2 regions of the Shinella sp. genome follow, and region 2 is predicted to be linked to the other one. Evidence: riboswitches for the same ligand, from Rfam matches in the RefSeq annotation. Region 2 holds a riboswitch; the other holds the start of a gene.
The links. Region 2 has a riboswitch for FMN ahead of ACT6VE_RS02420 (6,7-dimethyl-8-ribityllumazine synthase). Riboswitches for the same ligand answer to the same signal wherever they lie in the genome.
Positions count from the first base shown of each region.

Region 1: another riboswitch for FMN. It lies ahead of ribB (3,4-dihydroxy-2-butanone-4-phosphate synthase); the one in region 2 lies ahead of ACT6VE_RS02420 (6,7-dimethyl-8-ribityllumazine synthase).

Region 1 is NZ_JBQVPI010000003.1:258,592-265,813, reverse strand. Features, by position in the region: gene ACT6VE_RS08190 (aspartate aminotransferase family protein) at 1-326, shown strand, start outside; gene ACT6VE_RS08185 (ArgE/DapE family deacylase) at 400-1,677, shown strand; gene ribB (3,4-dihydroxy-2-butanone-4-phosphate synthase) at 1,766-2,401, opposite strand; FMN riboswitch at 2,493-2,639, opposite strand; gene ACT6VE_RS08175 (SDR family oxidoreductase) at 2,698-3,486, opposite strand; gene ACT6VE_RS08170 (sugar ABC transporter ATP-binding protein) at 3,504-4,991, opposite strand; gene ACT6VE_RS08165 (substrate-binding domain-containing protein) at 5,017-5,955, opposite strand; gene ACT6VE_RS08160 (ABC transporter permease) at 6,082-7,056, opposite strand.
Region 2 is NZ_JBQVPI010000001.1:514,707-521,928, forward strand. Features, by position in the region: gene ACT6VE_RS02400 (ABC transporter permease) at 1-508, opposite strand, end outside; gene ACT6VE_RS02405 (polyamine ABC transporter substrate-binding protein) at 785-1,948, opposite strand; gene ACT6VE_RS02410 (ABC transporter ATP-binding protein) at 1,987-3,063, opposite strand; gene ACT6VE_RS02415 (helix-turn-helix transcriptional regulator) at 3,261-4,058, shown strand; gene ACT6VE_RS02420 (6,7-dimethyl-8-ribityllumazine synthase) at 4,156-4,632, opposite strand; FMN riboswitch at 4,727-4,891, opposite strand; gene ACT6VE_RS02425 (ABC transporter ATP-binding protein) at 5,002-6,063, opposite strand; gene ACT6VE_RS02430 (ABC transporter permease) at 6,073-6,855, opposite strand; gene ACT6VE_RS02435 (ABC transporter permease) at 6,852-7,222, opposite strand, start outside.

The DNA of each region.
Region 1 (7,222 bases), on a different contig from region 2:
TCGAAAACGCCGGCTCCACCGGCGCTTACTTCCGCGCGGAACTGGCGAAAGCCGTCGGCGATCACAAGCATGTCGGCGAAGTGCGTGGCGATGGCCTGATGGCGGCCATCGAATTCGTCGAGGACAGAGACGACCGTGCCTTCTTCGATCCGTCGAAAAAGATCGGTCCACAGGTCTCCGCCGCCCTTCTCGAACGCGGCGTCATCGGCCGGGCCATGCCGCAGGGCGACATTCTCGGCTTCGCGCCGCCGCTGTGCCTGACGCGGGAAGAAGCGGATATCGTCGTGAAGGCTGCGGCCGATGCCGTGAAGACCGTTCTCGGCTAAGCCAGCTTGAAATGGGCGAGGCAGCAGCTAGGCTGTCCCGTCCCCTCCATTGAACTCCAAGCTTAAGATTGCCATGACATCCGCGAACGACCGTATCCTCGACGCCGTCGATCTGCATTTCGACGATCAGGTCCGTTTTCTCGAAACCCTGGTGCGGTTCAAGTCCCTGCGCAACGAGGAATCGGCGGCGCAGGATTTCATCGAGACGGCGCTGAAACAGCGCGGTTTCACCACCAGCCGTTTCCGCACCGATGCGTCAAAAATCGGCCGGCATCCGGCCTTTTCGCCGACCACGGTGGATTACGACGCGAGTTGGAACGTCGTCGGCAGCAAACCCGCTGAGGGCGGCGGCCGGTCCCTCGCCTTCAATTCCCATGTCGACATCGTTCCGGCTGGAAGCAGCCAGCGCTGGACCTCCCCACCCTTCGAACCCGTCCGCAATTGCGACTGGCTTTACGGCCGTGGAGCTGGCGACATGAAAGCCGGCCTCGTCGCCTCTATCTTCGCGCTCGACGCGATCGCCGCAGCCGGCCTGTCGCTGCGCGGTGACGTTCAGGTGCAGTCGGTCGTGGAAGAGGAAATCACCGGTAACGGTGCTGCAACGGCGTTTGCCCTTGGTTTTACCGCCGACGCGATCGTCAGCCCCGAACCGACCGATGAACAGCTCGTGCGCGCCAATGCCGGCGTGCTGAAATTCAGGCTGGAAACGAAGGGCCGCCCGGCCCATCCGCGCGAGCCGGAATCCGGCCAGAGCGCCATCGACCTGATGATCCGCCTGATCGGCCATCTCAGGACCCTGGAGCAGCAATGGATCGCCGAACGGCAAGGCAAGCGCTGGTTCAAGGGTCTTGCAAATCCCGTCGCGCTGACGATCGGCACCATCGCCGGCGGCGACTGGATCGCCTCGATCCCCAGCGACTGCACCGCCGAAGGCCGGATCGGCTTCTACCCGGGCGAGAGCCCGAAGGCCCGTGCGGCCGAATTCGAGGCTTTCGTGGAGCGCATGCAGGCCGAGGACCCCGTCTTCGCCGGCGGGCAACTCGTGACGCTCACCTGGGTCGGTGTGATGCATGCCGGCTACGAGCTGCCTGAAGACACCGCCGCCGAAGCGAGCCTGCGCATAGCCCATGCCGCCACCCATACAGGCGAGGATCTGAAAGCCTACGTCATGGCCTGCTATCTCGATGCCGCCGTGTTCTCTGTGCACGGCAACATCCCCTCGCTGGTCTATGGTCCCATTGCCGAAAACATCCACGGCATTGACGAGCGCATCAGCCTTGCCTCCTTGCGACGCGTCACAAAAACACTCGCGCTCTTCGCCGCGGATTGGTGCGGGGTTAGAGATGCCTGACATTGCACAATATCGGAGTGGCTAAAGCGCGCCGCACCTACTCGGCGCGACGCGTTTACCAGAACGAAACCTGCCTTTCCGGCGATATCTACGCGGCTTGCGTGGAAACAGCCGGCTGCTGTGCTTCGAGGTAAACAATCAGGTCTTCGATGGTGACAAGCGGCAACTGGTGACGTTCGGCGAACGCGACCAGCTCGGGGAGCCTCGCCATGGTGCCGTCATCATTGGCGACTTCGCAGATCACACCCGACGGAATTTTGCCCGCTAGGCGCGCGAGATCGACCGCCGCTTCCGTATGGCCCGGCCGCCCGCGCACACCGCGAGGATGCGCCCGCAACGGGAAAATGTGACCCGGCCGGGCAAAATCCGACGGCGTGGATGCAGGGGCCATGAGCGCCTGCACAGTCGCTGCACGATCGGCTGCCGAAATACCGGTCGTGGTGCCGGGCAAATAATCGACGGAAACGGTGAAGGCCGTTTTGTGCAGTTCGGTGTTCTGCGGCACCATCAGCGGGATATCGAGCGCATCGAGACGGTCGCCGTCCATCGCGACGCAGATCAGTCCGCGCGCGTGTTTCATCATGAAGGCGATCGTTTCAGGTGTTACCGCGTCCGATGCGACGATGATGTCGCCCTCGTTCTCACGGTCTTCATCGTCCACGACCACGATCATGCCGCCGCGCGAAAGCGTCGCGATTGCGTCTTCAATTTTCGAGATTGCCATTTCATTGCCTTTCAAGGGGTGCCGCTATCGGCGTTATCAATCCCTTGGGCGAACAGGCCTGCGGACCGCCCCGAAAAGGGCGATTTTGCAGACATGTCCTCTTCCATCCGGACTGTAACCGTCGGCCCCGGCCTCGCACCGGGTCTGCTGACCTTCCACTTGCATGGAAGCGCTCGCGGGCTCCCGGATCGCTCCGAATACCGCCGGTGGGGATTTTCACCCCGCCCTGAGAACACGTGTAAATAAGGAATTCCACCGGACGAATGCAAGAGGTCGGCACCGCCGACCCGGCAATATCACCAGCAACAGAAACCGCCATCAACGAGAAGGTCGACGCCGGTCACGTAGCTTGCCGCACCTGACAGCAGGAAAACCGCAGGGCCGACCATCTCGTCGACATCAGCCATGCGCTGCATCGGGGTCTGTTCCTCGAACAGTTTCGTCTGGTGCACCATTTCCGGCCGGGTGTTCATCGGCGTTGCCGTATAGCCGGGGCTGATCGTGTTCACGCGGATGCCGCGCCCCACCCATTCCATCGCCATCGACTTGGTCATGTGGATCACGCCGGCCTTGGAGGCGTTGTAGTGGCACTGGCTGAGGCCGCGGTTGACGATGACCCCGGACATGGAGGCGATATTGACGATCGCGCCGCGGCCGCCCTTCAGCATGGCCCGCGCTTCCGCCTGGCAGGAGAGGAAAACACCCTTGAGGTTGATGTCCATCATTGTCTGGAACTGATCTTCCGCCATCTCCTCCGCCGGGTTGGCGTTGGCGATGCCGGCGGCGTTGACGGCAAGCGTCAGGGCACCAAGTTCCGCTTCGGTACGCGCGACCGCGTCATCGAGTGCTGCACCGCTGGTCACGTCGGCTGCGATCTGGATGCTGCGGCGACCGGCCCGTGCGATGAACTCGGCGGTGGTCGCGAGGCCATCGTCGGTGCGGCGATCAAGCAGCGCAACATCCGCACCGCACTGCGCCAGCCCCATGGCGATACGCTGGCCGATGCCGCTGCCGGCGCCCGTCACGAAAGCGACGTTTCCGGAAAGGTCGAACAATTTCGGCGCGTTGAGCGTGATTTCAGACATCTTGCATTATTCCCTGTTCAGATCGTTGCCAGTTCCATGACCGAGACGTCGTTTGCGTCCTCGCGGTTCAGGATGCCAGCCTGCTTGCCCTGCGCCATGACCATGATGCGGCTGGAGACGCCGAGTACCTCTTCGAGGTCCGAGCTCACCACGATGACCGCGACACCCGCGCGGGCGAGATCCATGATGAGATCGTAGATCGACGAGCGGGCGCCGACGTCGATGCCACGCGTCGGCTCATCCAGCACCACGACCTCGGGCTTGCGCGCAAGCCATTTGGCAAGCACCACCTTCTGCTGATTACCGCCCGAAAGCTCGCCCGCATTCTGCCCACCACGACCCTTGACCCCGAAACGCTTTATATAGCCCTCGGCGAACTCACGGATGCGGCGTGACGAAATCCAGCCGTTGCGGGAAATCTCATCGAGATTGGCGTAACCGATGTTTTCCGCAATCGAATGCTCGAGCACCACGCCCTGAAGCTTGCGATCCTCCGGCACGAGAACGATGCCGTGGCGGATGGCGTCAACAGGGGAACGGGGCGTCACGGCCTTGCCATGCAGGAACACTTCGCCGCCGGAAATGGGGTCGGCGCCCGTGATGGCGCGAACCAGCTCCGTGCGGCCGGCGCCCATGAGTCCGGCAATACCGAAGACTTCGCCCTTGCGGACGGAAAAATTGATATCGCGGAACGCTCTGGATGGCGAAGAGAGGTTGCGCACTTCCAGTGCCACCTCCTCCGTCGGGTCGGGAAGTGTCGGGAACATGCGTTCGAGGGAGCGCCCGACCATGGCCTCGACGATGGTGCGGATCGGCACGTCGCCGGTGTCGAACTGCTGCACCTTGGCGCCGTCGCGCATAACGACGATGCGGTCGGCGATCTGGCGGATTTCCTCCAGCCGGTGCGAAATGTAGATGATGCCCACACCTTCCGATTTGAGCCGTTCGATCTGCTGGAAGAGGAGCTGGGTTTCCTCGCCGCCAAGCGCCGCAGTTGGCTCGTCGAGGATGAGCAGACGCGCATTCAGCGTCAGTGCCTTGGCGATTTCGATAAGCTGTTGCTTGCCGGTCGACAAGCCTTCGACAAGACGATCCGGCGAGATGTCGAGGCCGAGCCGCTTGAGGCCGCTCCTTGCCCGATCTTCCATCACCTTGCGGTCGATGCGGCCGGAGCGCATCGGGTAGCGGCCGACGAAGACATTTTCTGCAATCGAAAGCTTGGGGAGCAGTTTCAATTCCTGATGGATCATGCCCACTCCCTCGTCCATCGCGGCGCGGGGACTGACGGGGGCGTAGGTCTTGCCGAGCCAGGTCATGGCGCCGGCAGAGGGTTGCACGGTGCCGGAAATGATGTTCGACAGGGTCGATTTTCCGGCACCGTTTTCACCGAGCAGCGCCACGACCTCTCCCGGGTAGATGTCGAGATCGACACCGTGGAGAACCTTGATCGGACCGTAGGACTTATGGATTCCACGGAGCGACAGGATGGGAGAGCGGGTCGTCATGGCGCTGCTGCCTTTCGGGTCCGGATCAGGGATGGTTCTTCACGAATTCCGGCGCGTTGTCGCAGGTCGTCAGCACCGCATTCGGCGTCTGGCGCTCTTCCACCTTCTGGCCGGCGGCAACGGCAAGCGCGGATTCGACGGCGAGAACGCCCATCTTCTGCGTGCTCTGCGTTGCGGTTGCGATGAACGGGCCCTTGCACTTGGCAAGGTATTCCAGCGCCGAGACGTCGCCGTCATAACCGCCGATGATCACCTTGTCCGAGAGGTTGGCAACGTCGACCGCCTTTGCCGCACCCATGGCGAGACCGTCGGCCTGGCCGAAGATGATCGTGATGTCCGGATTGGCCTGCAGCATGTTCTGCGCAATCGTGAAGCCTTCGTCGGCCGACCACATGTTGCTCCACTGCTGGTCGACCAGCTCGACGCCCTTGTTTTCGTCGATGGCGCGCTTGCAGCCCGTGAAGCGGTCGATTTCCGGCGTGGTACCCTTCTGGCCGTGGATGATCGCCATCTTGCCCGAGCCGCCAGCCTTCTCGATGATGTGCTTGCAGACGGCATAGGCGGATTCGACGCTTTCGCCGGCGATGAAAGTATCACCCGGTGCGCCATCCGGAACGCGGTCGACGTTGATCACGGGAATGCCGGCCTCGCGGGCGAGGCGGGTCGGCACGGCAGCCGCCGCGGCGCCAGCGGGGATATAGATGAACGCGTCGATGCCCTGCGTCATCAGGTCCTGCACCTGGCTCACCTGCGTGGCCGTGTCGTTCTTTGCGTCAACGACGATGACCTCGAGGTTCTTTTCCTTGGCGTATTTTTCGACGCCGAGCTTGATCTGGTTGAAGAAGTCGGCCTGAAGGTTCGGGACGGCAAGGCCGATCTTCTTGACCTCTGCGGCGGATGCGCCGAACGGGGTGGCGAGGATCGCAGCCGCAGTTGCCGCCATCAGCAGTTTGGACAGTTTCATGGTTTCTCCTCCGAGTTTCCCAGTAGCATCCTGCGGCTCGCAGAAGGCCACCTTCCCTTTTGCCGGTCCGCACCATTGCCGACCGTTTTCAGCATCCCGCCGCTCTTGGCGGCGGAACGAAAGTCGTTACTTGCGCTTGCGGTAGGTTTCGGCCGTGACCGCGAGCACGATGACGGCGCCGATGATGACCTGCTGCATGAACGGCGAGACGCTGAGCAGGTTGAGACCGTTGCGCAGCACGCCGATGATCAGCACGCCGATGATGGTGCCGCCGATGCCGCCCGTGCCGCCGGACAGCGACGTGCCGCCGATAACGACTGCCGCGATAGCATCGAGTTCATAGGAAACGCCGGACGATGGCTGGACCGAGTCGAGGCGGGCTGCGAGCACCATGCCGGAAAGGCCGGCGAGGAAGCTGCACACCACATAGACGAGCACGGTCGCGCGCTGGACGTTGATGCCGGCAAGCCGCGCCACTTCCGCATTGCCGCCGATGGCGTAGAGCACGCGCCCGCCGTGCCGGTAGCGCTGGTAGATGAGGCCGACCGCGAAGACCACGAACATCACGGCAACGGTCAACGTCAGGAAGCCGCCGAAGCGCACGATGGCCATCATGTTGAACCAGGCCGGAAAACCGATGATCTGCTGGCCATCGGTGATCATGTTCGCGAGGCCGCGGGTGATCGACATCATGGCCAGCGTCGCAATGAAAGCCGGGACATTGAAGCGCGTTATGAGAAGGCCGGCGACGAGGCCGTTGAGCGCTGCCGCGACGAGCGCCAGCGGGATGGCAAGCCCCATCGGCACGCCGAGAACGACGTTTAGATAGCCGAGCACCATCATCGCCAGCGCCATGACCGAACCGACAGCGAGGTCGATGCCGCCGATCAGGATAACCAGCGTCATGCCTACGGCCATGACACCGAGCACCGTGATCTGGTCGAGCACGTTGAGGAAGTTCCGGATCGACAGGAACTTGTCCGTAGCGAAGGTGAGGAAAAGGCACAGCACGATCAGGCCGATCAGCGGCCCGGTCGCTCCACGCAAGGATGGGAGCATCCCGCCGAACACTCCCTGTTTTTCCTTCGCTGCAACCAGCATGAGCACTCCTCCCGGTCCGCGCTTCACCGTTAATTGGGCGAACGCATAAATATTCATTACTGTGTGTAAATTCGTATACGACCGAACCCGGGCATGTCAAGGTGACCAGATAGAGGAATTTTTGCCACGTTGTGCGCTATTTTTCCTTGACATGGTGAAGTCCCGT
Region 2 (7,222 bases):
TCGGCATGATCATCAGCGGCAGGTAGCCGTAGACGATGCCGAGCAGCACGGCGCCCGGTGTGTTGAGCAGGCGGACGTCCGCGATGCCGATCATGTCGAGCAGGTTCGGAATGCCGCGCGAACCGAGGATGTACATCCAGGCATAGGTGCGCACGAGCAGGCTCGTCCAGAACGGCACGACGACCAGCGAGACGAGCAGGAGGCGATACCGCGGGGGGGCCTTGACCGCGAGGTAATAGGCCGTCGGGTAGGCGACGATGAGGCAGACGAAGGCGCCGACCGGCGCCAGCATCAGCGTGTTCCAGTAGGCAGCGGCGCGGGCCGGCAGGTTGGCATATTGCGCGAAGGTGAAGGCCGGCTGGTAGCCGCCCGCAGGTCCGCGCTCGCCGACGGAAAACACCACCATGGCGATGAAGGGCAGCACGAGGAAGACGAACAGCCAGAGGGACGCCGGCGCCAGCAGCGCCGTCGTCACCAGCCGTTTCTTCGTCGTCATCGTCAGGGGCATAACTTCGGGTCCTGTTGCGTATTCATCCGGCTAGCCTGCCGCCGGTTCCTCGTGTGCGGCAGGACACTCGGGTATGTGGTTGCCACTTTCCCCTTCTCCCCGCCGGGGAGAAGGTGGCCCGAAGGGTCGGATGAGGGGGCAAGCGTGCCGTCTTTCGCCGGCGCACCCCCCTCATCCCGCTGCGGCGACCTTCTCCCCGCGGGGGAGAAGGGGCAAGAAGCACCCTTCGAATTCCATAAGCGGTTGCCTCGCCGCTTGGGGCTCTGTCCGCGCCGACTACGCCGACTTGAACCGCGCCATCAGCTCCGCACGCGCCGGGTCGGTCAGCGTCACCGCGGCGCCGAATTCCAGCGGCGTCAGGGATGCTTCGTCCGGATAGACGATCTTGTTGCTGGTGACTTCCGCCGGTAGCAACGACATTACGCGGCTGTCGGTCGTCGGCGCGCCGTTGGCGATGTGCTCCTTCACGGCGTTCTGCGGGTCCATCAGGAAGTTGAGCAGCGCATAGCCGGCCGGCTTGTTGGCAGCGCTCTTCGGAACCGCGTAGAAGTCCGACCAGATCTCGCCGCCGTCCGTGCCCAGCACGAACTGGATTTCCGGAATGTCGCGGTTGAGCTGCGCGCCGTCATTGGTCCAGCACATGGTCATCCACGCGTCGGAGGCGCGCATGGAGGGCTGGTAGTCGCTGTTGATGGCGTAGAGGTGCGGCTTAACCTTGATCAGCAGCTCCTCAGCCTTTGCAAGTTCCTCCGCCTTCACCGAGTTGAACGAGAAGCCGAGCGAGACGAGGGCGTTGCCGATGGTGGTGAGCTGGTAGTCGTGCACCATGGCGCGGCCGTCGGCCTCGGTCATGGCGAGCTCGAAAAAGTCCTTCCAGCTCGTGACCTTCGACTTCATCTTGTTGGAATTGAAGGCGATGCCCGTCGTGCCCCAGTTCTTGGGCAGGGCGAAAACCTTGCCGTCGACCGTACCCTCGTTGGTGAAGCGGGTGTTCTGTGTCTTCGGGTCGAAATTCGGCACCTTGGCAATGTCTATCGGATCGATCAGGCCGAGGCTCACATAGGTGGAAATCGTGTAGTTGGTCGGAACGAAAAGGTCCCAGCCGGTGCCGCCGGCCTGGAGTTTTGCCAGCATCTCCTCGTTCGAGCCGAACACGTTGACCTCGACGGCCACGCCGGTTGCGGCTGTGAAGGCTTCGAAGGTCGCCGGGTCGTGGTAGTTCGGCCAGGTGGCGAGCGACATGGAGGAGCCGAGGTCCTCGGCCGCATGGGCTTCGGAGGCGAAGAGGCCCGGCTGGCGGGCAAGGACTGCGGCGGCAAGGCCGAGACCAGTGACGCCAAGAAAGTGGCGGCGCGTGACCGAGCCGCGTTTCAGGCGCATGAATTCTTCCGTCAGCTCACGGGCACTGATCGGGGCATTCTCTCTGAACCATTTCGACATCACACTGTTCCCTTGTTGTTGTGACGGGCCTGTTTCCCTCAGGCTGGAAAGATATGCGCTTTGCCGGGATCGAAGCTTATTGCGACCCGCTCGCCCGGCGCGACGAGGTCGTTTTCTGATTGGCTGTGGCGTTCGGCGGTGACCAGCAGGTCGCCGAGGCCGGCGACCGAGACGGAATATTCGGCGGCCGAGCCGAGAAAGATGCGATGGGTGACGATGCCTTCGAGTGCGGCGCCCTCGGCCTGACGGGACAGGCGGATTGCCTCCGGCCGTAGCGCGACGGTGACGGCGCCGGGGGCAAGCTCGCTGCGCGAGGAAACAAGGGCCGAACCGTTGCGAAGGCGCACGGTGCCGCCGGTTTCCAGCATGCCGTCGAGGCGGTTGGTCTTGCCGACGAAATCGGCGACGAAGAGATCGGCCGGACGGTCGTAGACTTCCTGCGGCGTGGCGAGTTGGCGGATGCTGCCGGCGCTCATCACGCAGACGAGGTCGCTCATCGACAGGGCTTCCTCCTGGTCATGGGTGACGAGCACGAAGGTGATGCCGAGGTCGCGTTGAAGGGTTTGAAGCTCGATCTGCATCGCGGAGCGCAGCTTCTTGTCGAGGGCCGCCAGCGGTTCGTCGAGCAGGAGCACGGAGGGCTTGTTGACGAGGGCGCGGGCGAGCGCTACGCGCTGCTGTTGGCCGCCGGACATTTCATGGATGCGACGCTTGGCGAAGCCGGAGAGGCGCACCATCTCCAGCGCCTCGCCGACGCGGCGCGAAATTTCCGCGGTCGGCAGTTTCGGGCGAAGCTGCTTCAGGCCATAGGCGACATTCTGCTCGACATCGAAATGCGGGAAGAGCGCGTATTGCTGGAACACCATGTTGACGGGGCGTCGATAGGCCGGCACGCCGTTGACGACGCTGCCCGCAATCAACACCTCGCCCTCGCTCGGCTGCTCGAAGCCGCCGATCATTCGAAGGCAGGTGGTCTTGCCGCAGCCGGACGGGCCGAGAAGGGCCACGAAGGCGCCCTTCGGCACGGCGAGGTTGATGTCGGAGACCGCGGTCACCGCGCCATAGCGCTTGGTCACCGAACGGAACTCGATGTCGTTCGTTGGGGCGGATATCACGTCTGTTCCCTGCGGTTGTTGGTCTCTCAGCGATCTCTGCCGCTATGGCCACCGTCAGCTCGAATGCTAGTCAGCGGCCTGCCGGTTGGTATATACCCCGAGAGAGGTATTTTATCCATAAATCGGCTGTGGGAGGAGTATACCCCTGCGATGGCGGTAGAGGGTTTCCGCGCGCGGAACTGGGGAGCAGGAACGCCATGCAGGTCGATTTCAAGGCACTTTTCCATACGCTCGCCGATTGGACGGGGGCTGCGGAGACACCTGATCGCAAGACGGGCGAAACCTTGCTGGCGATGATGCGGGCGCTCGTGCGCTTCGACGACATGGTCATCTTCGCCTATCGCGACAAGGCCCGGCCGATCGACCTGTTCAGCACCTTCGATGCGGATGACCATCATATCTTCGTGACGCTCTACCAGGCTGGCCCCTATCTGCTCGACCCGTTCTACCACACGACCCGCGCGGCCCGGGCCGGCGTTTTCCGCATGCGGGAGCTGGCGCCGGATCGCTTCTTCTCCAGCGAGTACTACCGCACCTACTACTCTCAGACCCGGCTTGCCGAAGAGCTCGGCTTCTTTGTGCCGACCGCCGATGGCGTCACGGTCGTCGTCTCGCTGATGCGGCGGGAAAAGACCGGCGTCTTCCCGGCTGCAGAATACGGGCTGCTCAACGATGTGGAACCCTTCGCTACCGCCTTCGTGCGCCGGGTCTGGGGTGATCTTGCCGGGCGCTTTGCGGATACGGGGCAGGGGCGTGGGCGACGCAGCGAGCCGGTGAGCGCGGCGGACCGCGTCTGGCGCAGGCTCAATCTCACGGACCGCGAGGCCTCGATCATCGAACTGGTTCTGCAAGGGCATTCGTCGGAATCAATCGGGCTCAAGCTCGATATCTCTACCGGTACGGTGAAGGTCCACCGCCGCAACGTCTACCGCAAACTCGGGATTTCCTCGCAGATCCAGTTGCTGTCGATCTATCTGAAGAACCTGCAACCTTAAAAGCGAAAGCCCGGCATTGCTGCCGGGCTCCCTTGAGTCTTTTCAACGGCTTGCGATCTCATCCTGTCGGATTGATTCTGGTCGTTGAGATGTTGATTCAAGCGACCGCTGCGAGCGCGACCTGCGCGCGGGCGTCGATGATCTGGCGGGCGGCGTTGGCGGCTTCCTTGCCCTTGAGGACGAAGTGCTCGCGGAAAAACGCGATGTGGGCTTCCGATTCCTGGAAATTGTGCGGGGTCAGCACGGCGGAGAGCACCGGAACGTTGGTGTCGAGGCCGACGCGCAAGATGGCATCGACTACGCTGCCGGCGACGAAATCATGGCGGTAGATGCCGCCGTCGACGACGAGCGCGACGCCGAGGATGGCGGAGTAGCGGCCGGTCTTTGCAAGAAGCTGGGCGTGCAGCGGGATTTCCAGCGCGCCCGGTACGTCGATCACGTCGACATCTTCGGCACGGCCGCCAAGCGCTGCCCATTCGGCAACGAAGGAGTTGACCGCCTGGTCGACGATGCCGGCGTGCCAGCGGGCACGGATGACGGCGATCCGGGAGGAGGGGGTGGCATTCGCATTCATGTCTAGGCCTTTCAAGGGTTGAGCCATTTTTCAATGATCCCCTTGGGCGAACACGCATGAGGCACGCTGACCCACCTTGCGGCGGGTGCCTCATGCTTGCTCTCTTCCATCCGGACTATGACCGTCGGCTCCGGCATTGCACCGGATCTGCTGACCCTTCCGTTTTGGCGGAAGGCGCTCGCGGGCTCCGGAATGCTTCCTGTCGGGAAGAATGGCCGATACCGCCGGTGGGGAGTTTCACCCCGCCCTGAGAACGATGGAAGACTAGCCGGCCATCGCGCCAAGATCAAATCCGCAGGCGACGGAAAACACGCAATTCACGACAGATTTTTCCAAGCCTTTTGCAAGGCCTGGAATGAAACCGCTGTCTCAGTCGCGGATGATCAGCAGGTCGCCTGCCGTGAATCGCAGCGTCGACGTCTCGCCGACCGCCGGCGGCACGAGGCCGGGGCTGTTGAACATGTCGAAGGAGATGATGGCATCGCCCACCTTCATGCGGGTGCGAATGACCGAACCGAGGAAGTTGGAGGAGGTGACCTCGCCGGTCAGCGCCGTGTCGCCCTTGGCGTCGGGTGCCGTCGAGCCGGCTTCCGGGCGTAGCGCCAGCGAGACCGTGTCGCCGGCTTTCAGGGCGCCGAGTGGCTCGCGCAACGTCACACCCTGGTCGCCGATCGTGATGCGGTTCGTTGCGGGATCGACGACCTTGGCCTCGATGAGGTTCAGCGTACCGACGAAGTTCGCGACGAAGCGGGTGGCCGGGCGGTTGTAGATGTCGGCCGGCTTGCCGATCTGGTCGGCCTTGCCGGCGTTCATCACGACGATGCGGTCGGAGATCGACAGCGCCTCTTCCTGGTCGTGCGTGACGAAGACCGTGGTGATGCCGAGCTGCTGCTGGATCATGCGGATTTCTTCGCGCAGCGATACGCGGATCTTGGCGTCGAGGGCCGACAGCGGTTCGTCGAGCAGCAGCACCTGCGGCTTCGGGGCGAGTGCACGGGCGAGCGCCACACGCTGCTGCTGGCCGCCGGACATCTGGTAGGGGTAGCGGTCGGCGAGATGATCGAGCTTGATGAGGCCGAGCATTTCCTTCACACGGGCGTCGATCTCGGCCTTCGGCCGGCCGGCGACCTTGAGGCCGAAGGCGACGTTTTCCGCGACGTTCATGTTGGGGAAAAGCGCATAGGCCTGGAAGACCATGCCGATGTTCCGCTGGTTCGGGCGCAGGTTTACCTGGCTCTTGCCGTCGATGGTGATGCCGCCGCCCGAGGGCGTTTCAAAGCCGGCGATCATGCGCAGCACGGTGGTCTTGCCACAGCCCGATGGCCCGAGGAACGAGACGAACTCGCCCTTTTCGATCGACATGTTGAAGTCCTTGACGACCTGCACGGGGCCAAAGGACTTCTGGAGGCTAGTGAGGGTGAGAAAGCTCATGAAAGATCCTTAGGCGGCGCTTTGCGCGCCCTTCTGGAAACGGGAAACAAGCTGGATCAAGCCGAGGCAGCCCCAGGTCAAGGCGAATGACATCACTGCGAGCGCTGCGGGTTCATAGGCACGGTTGGCGCCAAGCAGCTGCATGTAGGGTCCGAAGGCGGGACGGTTGAGCAAGGCGGCCATGGTGAACTCGCCGATGACGATGGCGAAGGTCAGGAAGGCGCCGGACAGAACCGCGATCAGCACGTTCGGGAGGATGATTTTTGCGAGAATCGTCATCCAGCCGGCACCCAGGCTCTGCGCCGCTTCGGTGAGCGTGGCAATATCGATGGAGCGCAGCCCGGTATCGACCGAGCGATACATGTAGGGCAGCGACAGCGTGGCGTAACCGAACATCAGGAGGATGTTCGTTCCGGTGATCGAGCCGGTCAGCGGCAGCCAGCTCGACGTGTTGTAGAGCCGGATATAGCCGAAGACGATGACGATGGCCGGGATGACGAGCGGCAGCAGCGTGATGAACTCGATATAGGGGCGAAGGCCCGGTAGTTTCAGGCGCACCCAGTAGGCGGTGGGCACCACCATCAGCACGCCGAAGATGATCGTCGCGAGCGCCATCAGGATGGAATAGGTGAAGGTTTCCTGGAAGCGAGGGTCGTTGAGAACCACGGCATAAGCGTCGAGCGAATAGACGCCGCGACGCATCTTCAAGGAAAAATTGGTCATGCCGAGCAGCGGCAGGATGAAATAGAGCAGCCCGAAGATGAGGGCGCCCCAGGCCCAGAACTTCTTCATTTCAGCCACCTTTCGCTGCGGGCGCGAAGCCAGATGTAGATCGTGTTGGCGATGCCGGTGACGACGATCATGCCGAAGGCCAGCGCATAACCAAGATGCGGATTGCCGAGCACGTCGCCGCGGATCTGTGCGAAGAGCAGGATCGGCACGATGTTGAGCGAGGAGCCGGTCAACGCGATCGCCGTCGCAACGGCGCCGAAGGCATTGGCGAAGAGCAGCGCCAGCGTGCCAAGGAAGGAGGGCAGCAGGATCGGGAATGCGACCATGCGCCAGTACTGGGTATTGGTCGCGCCAAGAATCTGGGCGGCTTCCCGCCACTCGCGCTTCAGGCCATCGAGAGCCGGCGTGATGATGAGGATCATCAGCG